2 regions of the Micrococcus sp. 2A genome follow, and region 1 is predicted to be linked to the other one. Evidence: riboswitches for the same ligand, from Rfam matches in the RefSeq annotation. Region 1 holds a riboswitch; the other holds the start of a gene.

Region 1 (3,200 bases):
GGCGGACGCCCTGGAGCTGGCCCGCGGCCTCGCCGCGGAGCACGGCGTGACGGTCGTCCTGAAGGGCGGCCACCTCCGGCATGCCGCGGACCTCGCGGAAGGGGTCCCGGACGCCGTGATCGGCCCCGAAGGCCGGGTCACCGAGGTGCGCGGCGCGCGCGTCTCCTCCCGGTCGACGCATGGAACGGGCTGCACGCTCTCCTCGGCGCTCGCGGTGCTCGCCGCGGGCGGGACGGCCTGGGAGGACGCCCTGCGCACGGCCAAGCCGTGGCTCGCGGAGGCCATCGCGGCGGGGGAGCGGCTCGACGTCGGCCGGCGCACCGACCGCTGGCACGGCCCGCTCGACCACAGCCATCGGGACCGGGGGGCGGGCGATCGGGACTGATCGTTCTGGAATGGCTGCCCTCGAACCATGGGCAGACCCAGGGAGTTCGACGAGGCCGCTCCTGGAGGTACCCCTCGACGAGACGCAGGAGCACGACCGCGTCATGGTCACGGTCGATGACCCCGTGGCGAGGGCGGGGGTCGTCCACGCGGCGCTGCCGCGCCGCTCCCACCCGGGCGCGGCAGCGTCAGCCCGTGACCGCCGCACGCAGACTCCGCGCCGCCGCCTCCGGATCGTCGGCGCCGGTCACGGCCCGCACCACCACGATCCGCTCGGCGCCCGTGCCCAGCACCGCGGGCACACGGTCCTCGTCGATCCCGCCGATCGCGAAGAACACACGTCCCGCCGCCTCGCCGCCGGGGGCGGTGATCTCCGCCGCGAACCGCGGCAGAGCGAGCCCCACGGCGGCCCGGCCGGGCTTGGTCGGCGTCTCCCACACCGGCCCGGTGCAGAAGTAGTCCAGCTCCGGATCGGCCGCGGCCCCGCGCACCTGCTCCTCGGTGCGGCAGGACCGCCCGAGCAGCACCTCGGGGCCGAGCACGCGCCTCGCCTGCGTGCTCGTCAGGTCGTCCTGGCCCGCGTGGAACACGTCCGCGCCGGCCAGGAGTGCGACGTCGGCCCGGTCGTTCGCGGCGGACAGCGCCCCGTGCTCGCGCGCCAGCTCCACCACGATCGCCAGGGCCTCGAGCTCGACGCCCACCTCGACCCGCTTGTCCCGCACCTGCAGGGCGTCCACGCCGCCGCGAAAGCACGCGGCCGCGAAGGCGGCGAACGCGCCGGCGTCAAGGGCGCCGTCGTCGCGGACGTGGCGGGAGAGGTCCGTGCAGACGTACAGGCGGGCGCCCGCGAGGCGGCGGGCGCGCTCGGCGCGTGTGGCGAGGGCGGCGGGGCGGTGCGGCATGCGCCCACCCTGCCACGTCCGCCCACCGGGCGTATGCTGGGCGGCATCCATGGGAGCCCGCGCCACAGCGGGCTGAGAGGGACGCAGTCCGCGCACGCGCGGGGCGCGCCGACCATCAGACTCGATGCGGATCATGCCGCCGTGAGGAGGAGCCCATGCGCTGCGTGGTGGTGGGGGCCGGGATCGTCGGCCTCGCGACGGCCGTGCGCCTGCGGGACGCCGGCCACGAGGTGACCGTGATCGCCCCAGACCTGGACGCGCCCGCCGTCGGCGACGCCGCCACCCACGCCGCGGCCGGCATGCTCGCCCCGCTCGGGGAGACCCAGTACTCGCAGTCCGGGCTCGGCGCGCTCCTCGCCCGGTCCTGGGCGCTCACCGGCGACCTCGTCGCCCGGATCGAGGCCGGTGGCGCCTCCGCGGGTCACCGCGTGGAGGGTGCGTGGCTCGTGGGCGCCGAGCCCGCCGACGCGCGGCGCTGGCGCGAGACGCTCGCGGCCGTCGACGCCGCGGGCGCGGATCAGGCCCCCGCCGCGGAGCCCGGCACCGCCCTGCGGCTGCCGCGTCCCGTCGCCCCAGTGACGGTCGCGGCGCTGCGCCGCGCCGAGCCGGCCCTCTCACCCGCCCTCGCCGGCGCCCTCGACGCCCCCGACGACGATCAGCTCGACCCCCGCCGGGCCCGTGCCGCGGCCCTGACGCGCCTCGCCGCCGACGACGGCGTGCACCTGGTCCCCGCCCGTGCCGTGACGGTGCACCAGGTGGGCGAGGAGGTGGAGGTGACCACCGCCGGGTGTGCCGGGACCGCGCAGCCGATCACCGCCGACGTCGCCGTGCTGGCCGCGGGGCTCGGCCACGCCGCGCTCGGGGGCGACCCCGCCGCCCTGCCCCTGCCGCTGCGCCCCGTGCACGGGGACATCCTGCGCCTGCGGGTGCCGGCGTCCCTGCTGGCCCCGGGAGAGGAGCACCTGCTCAGCCGGACCGTGCGCGCTCTGGTGGGCGGACGGCCCGTGTACCTCGTCCCGCGCGCGGGCGGCGGGCTCGTGCTCGGCGCGACGAGCCGCGAGGACCGCGAGGCCGGCACCCCCGCCGGCGCCGTGCTCGACCTCCTCGAGGACGCCGCCCGCATCCTGCCCGCCATCCGGGACTGCCTGCTCGAGGAGGTCACCACGCGCGCCCGCCCCGGCAGCCCCGACGACGCCCCGTTCCTCGGCCCGCTGCCGGATGCGCCCCGAGTGATCGTCTGCACCGGCCACCACCGGCACGGGGTGCTGCTCGCGGCGTGGTCGGCGCACGCCGCGCTGGAGCTGGTTCGCCGGGCGGCGGGGGAGCCGGGCAGGCCGGGCGGGGCCGGCCCCGCCTGGACCGCCGCCGACGAGGGGCTGCTCGACCTCGTCCGCCCCGACCGCTTCGCCGTCTCGGCGCCGTCCGCCGAGTCGTCCCCCGCCCCCACGCAGGAGGTCCCCGCATGAACCCGCACACCCTGACGGTCAACGGCGAGGCGAGAGCGTTCGACGCGCCGCTCTCCCTCCGCGCGGTGGTCGCGCAGCTGACCGGCCGCGAGATCCGCCCCGACGGCACGGCCGCCGACGGCGGACGGCTCGGCGTCGCGGTCGCGGTGGACGAGGCCGTCGTGCCGCGCTCCCGCTGGGACGCCACCGTGCCCGAGGCCGGTGCGCGTCTCGAGATCGTGACGGCGGTGCAGGGTGGCTGAGCGCGGGGGAGCACCGGACGTCGTCCCGCCCCTCACCGTCGGCGGTCGCGAGATCGGCTCGCGCCTCATCATGGGCACGGGCGGCATCACGGACCTCGCCGCGCTCGAGGCCGCCCTGGTCGCCTCGGGCACCACGCTCACGACCGTCGCCATGCGCCGCCACGCCGTGGGCGGGGGCTCGGGCGTGATCCCGCTGCTGGACCGTC
Region 2 (3,200 bases), 1.2 Mb from region 1:
GCGGGTCCAGCGACGCCCACAGCGCGCCCACCTGGCGGACCACCACGGAGACGTTGAAGAACACGAGGGCCAGCACGACGGCGGCGGTGGACTGGTCCAGGCCCGTCCACCCCAGCGGCCCGCCGGGGGCCAGCACGGCGCGGAACGCCACGCCCACGACGACGGTGGGCAGCACGAACGGGACCGTCACCACCGCGCGCAGCAGCGCGCGGCCCGGGAACGCCCGGCGGTGCAGCACGAGTGCGGCCGGCAGCCCGAGCAGGAGGGCGGCCACCGTGCCGGCCGCCGCCATCCCCAGGGTCTGCCCGAGGATCCGCCATGTGCGCTCGCGGGCGAGGACCTCGCCGAACGCGGTGAGGTCCAGTGCGCCGTCCGCGGACACGCCGCGCCACAGCATGGCCGCCACGGGCCACGCGAAGAACACCGCCAGGAACGCGAGCGGCACGACGGCGGCGAGCAGCCACCACGCGCCGATCCCGTCCCCGCCGGCCCGCGTGCGGCGCCGTCGCCGTCCGCCCGCGGGGCGACCCGGGGGCGCGAGGACGGGCTCGGCGAGCGCGGGCGGGCCGGGGACCTGAGAGGTCACTTCCCGGCGTGCTCCTCGTGCAGCGCGGTCCACTCCTTGAGCAGCTCCTCGCGCTCGGCGTCCACGGCCTTCGGATCCGGGGAGATGGGGTCCTCGGCGAGGGGGGCGTTCTCGGCCCACTCGGCGGGCAGCTCCACGGACTCGTCGATCGGGTACATGTACATGGACTCCGGCAGCGCCTTCTGCACGTCCTCGGAGAGGAGGAAGTCGATGAACGCCTGCGCGCCCTCGGGGTTCTTCGCGCCCTCGACGACGCCGGCGTACTCCGTCTGCGGGGTGCAGGAGGCCTCCAGGACGTCCGTGGCCGGGGCGAACGCGGGGGAGGAGGAGTAGGAGAGCACGATCGGGTACTCGCCCTTGCCCTCGCCGCCGGAGAAGTCGGTGTAGTACGCGTCCGACCACGAGGCGTCCACCTTGGCGCCGCCGTCGAGGGCCTTCTCCCACCAGCCCCTCCAGTCGTCACCGAACTCCTCCTTGGTGGCGGCCAGGAGGGCGAGGCCGGGGGAGGAGGTCACGGGGCTGGTGAGCACCGTCAGCGTCGCGTACTGGGGGTCGGTGACGTCCTCGAGGGAGTCGGGGACCTCCACCCCCTCCGCCTCGAACCACGGGGTGTCCACGTTGAGGCACACCTGGCCCTGGTCCACGGGGATCATCCGGCCCTCGACCACGCGGTCCTTCGCGGACTCGGGCAGGTTCGCGGGGGTGTACTCGGCCACCACGCCCTCGTCGATGAGCCGGTGCGTGGAGTGGTCCTCGATGCCGTACACGCCGTCCACCGTGGGGTGGTCCTTGGCGAGCAGCAGCTGGTTGACCACGGAGCCGGCGTCGCCCGGGGCGGTGGTGGAGAGCTGGTGGCCCGACTCCTGCTCGAACCGGGCGATGAGCTCCTCGGGCAGCGCGAAGGAGTCATGGGTCATGATCGTGACGGTCTTGCCACCGCCCGCGGAATCGGAGCCGGAGGCGGCGGAGCCGGACGTGGTGGCCGCGGCCGCGGCGTCCGCGGAGCCCGCCGCGGAGGAGGAGCCGGAGCCCCCCTGGCCGGAGAGCGAGCAGCCCGTGAGGGCGAGGGCGGCGACGGAGAGGGCCGCCAGCGCGGCGGTGCGCGGGCGGCGGGCGTGCTCGGTGGCGGTGCGGGTCATGCGGGTCTCCTCCTGCGCGGCGGGAGGGGCCGGGGGCGGGCCCGCGGCATGCGGACGCCCCGGGAAAGGGTCTCGACTTCCTTCGCCGGTGCGAGCCGGAGCAGGTTCGAGGGTCTGCGGCGGACCGCACTCTCAGCGCCGCTGCGGCGCTCCCCTGTCGATGTGGACTGGAGCCAGCCTATCGCGTCCGCGCCGACCTTAGACTGCACGCGTGAGCACCCCCGACGAGGCCGCGCCGGCCGGACCCGCCCCCGCCCCCCAGGTCGCGCCGGCGACGCCGGCCTCCGACTGGGACATCCGCCGGCCGCACCGGATGTGGCCGCGCATGCTCGTGATCGTGCTGACGCTCGCGGGCCTCGTGGTGCTCGTGCAGTTCCTGCAGGGCATCTCCTCCATCATCGCGCCCGTCTTCCTCGGGCTGAACCTCGTGATCGTGGCCTACCCCCTGCAGCGCTGGCTGATCGAGCGCGGCGTGCACCCCGTCCTCGGGGCCACGGCCACGGTGCTCCTCGTGGTCACCGTGCTGGCCGTGTTCGTGGGGCTGATCTTCTGGTCCGGGCTCGAGCTGGTGAGCTCCCTGCCCGAGTACGCGGGGCGGTTCCAGGCGATCATGCAGGACGTCTCGGCGTGGCTGTCCTCCCAGGGGCTCACCCCGGACATGGTGAACGCGCAGCTGCAGGCCGTGGACATCAAGCAGGTCACGGGCGCCGCCGTCACCGCGCTGACCGCCATCGCGTCCAACGTCTACGCGGTGGTGGGCCTGCTGATCACCGTGGTCATGGGGATGTTCTTCCTGGCCATGGACTCCATGGCCGTGGAGCGCCGCGTCCGGCTGCTGAGCTCGGCTCGCCGGGAGTTCGGCCAGGCGCTCATGGACTTCGCGGGCGGCGTGCGCCGGTACTGGGTGGTGACCACCGTGTTCGGGCTGATCGTGGCCGTCCTGGACGTCGTGGCGCTCCTGGTGATCGGCGTGCCGATGGCCCTCGTGTGGGGCGTGCTGAGCTTCCTCACCAACTACGTGCCCAACATCGGCTTCATCATCGGCCTGATCCCGCCGGCCATCCTGGGCCTCGCGGAGGGCGGCTGGCCCGCCTTCCTCGGCGTCGTCATCAGCTACTCGGTGCTCAACTTCGTGCTGCAGTCCATCATCCAGCCCAAGGTGGCCGGGGACGCGATCGGCGTGATCCCCACCGTCAGCTTCCTCTCCCTGCTGTTCTGGGCGTGGGTCCTCGGCCCGCTCGGTGCGATCCTCGCCCTCCCGTGCACCCTGCTGGCCAAGGCCATCCTGATCGACGCCGATCCGAACGCACGGTGGATCAACTCGCTGATCGCCTCGGACCTGAAGGGCATGGAGCGGAGGCAGTCCACCCTTCTGGCCCGGCTGCGCGGCGGCTCCTCCGCGGAGGAGGGCAGCCACACGCGCGAGGAGGCGCGCGGGGTGAGCGTGGGCCTGAGCCCCGCGGAGGCCCGGCGCG

Evidence for each region. Region 1 has a riboswitch for thiamine pyrophosphate ahead of AAG742_RS04285 (FAD-dependent oxidoreductase). Riboswitches for the same ligand answer to the same signal wherever they lie in the genome.
Region 2: it holds a riboswitch for thiamine pyrophosphate, as region 1 does, so the genes downstream of both, AAG742_RS09855 (thiamine ABC transporter substrate-binding protein) here and AAG742_RS04285 (FAD-dependent oxidoreductase) in region 1, are expected to answer to the same signal.

What each region holds. Positions count from the first base shown of each region.
Region 1 covers NZ_CP154351.1:918,842-922,041, forward strand. Annotated here, with positions in the region: gene thiD (bifunctional hydroxymethylpyrimidine kinase/phosphomethylpyrimidine kinase) at 1-385, shown strand, start outside; gene AAG742_RS04280 (thiamine phosphate synthase) at 573-1,286, opposite strand; TPP riboswitch at 1,333-1,437, shown strand; gene AAG742_RS04285 (FAD-dependent oxidoreductase) at 1,442-2,752, shown strand; gene thiS (sulfur carrier protein ThiS) at 2,749-2,994, shown strand; gene AAG742_RS04295 (thiazole synthase) at 2,987-3,200, shown strand, end outside.
Region 2 covers NZ_CP154351.1:2,142,792-2,145,991, reverse strand. Annotated here, with positions in the region: gene AAG742_RS09860 (iron ABC transporter permease) at 1-475, opposite strand, end outside; gene AAG742_RS09855 (thiamine ABC transporter substrate-binding protein) at 583-1,725, opposite strand; TPP riboswitch at 1,786-1,891, opposite strand; gene AAG742_RS09850 (AI-2E family transporter) at 1,937-3,200, shown strand, end outside.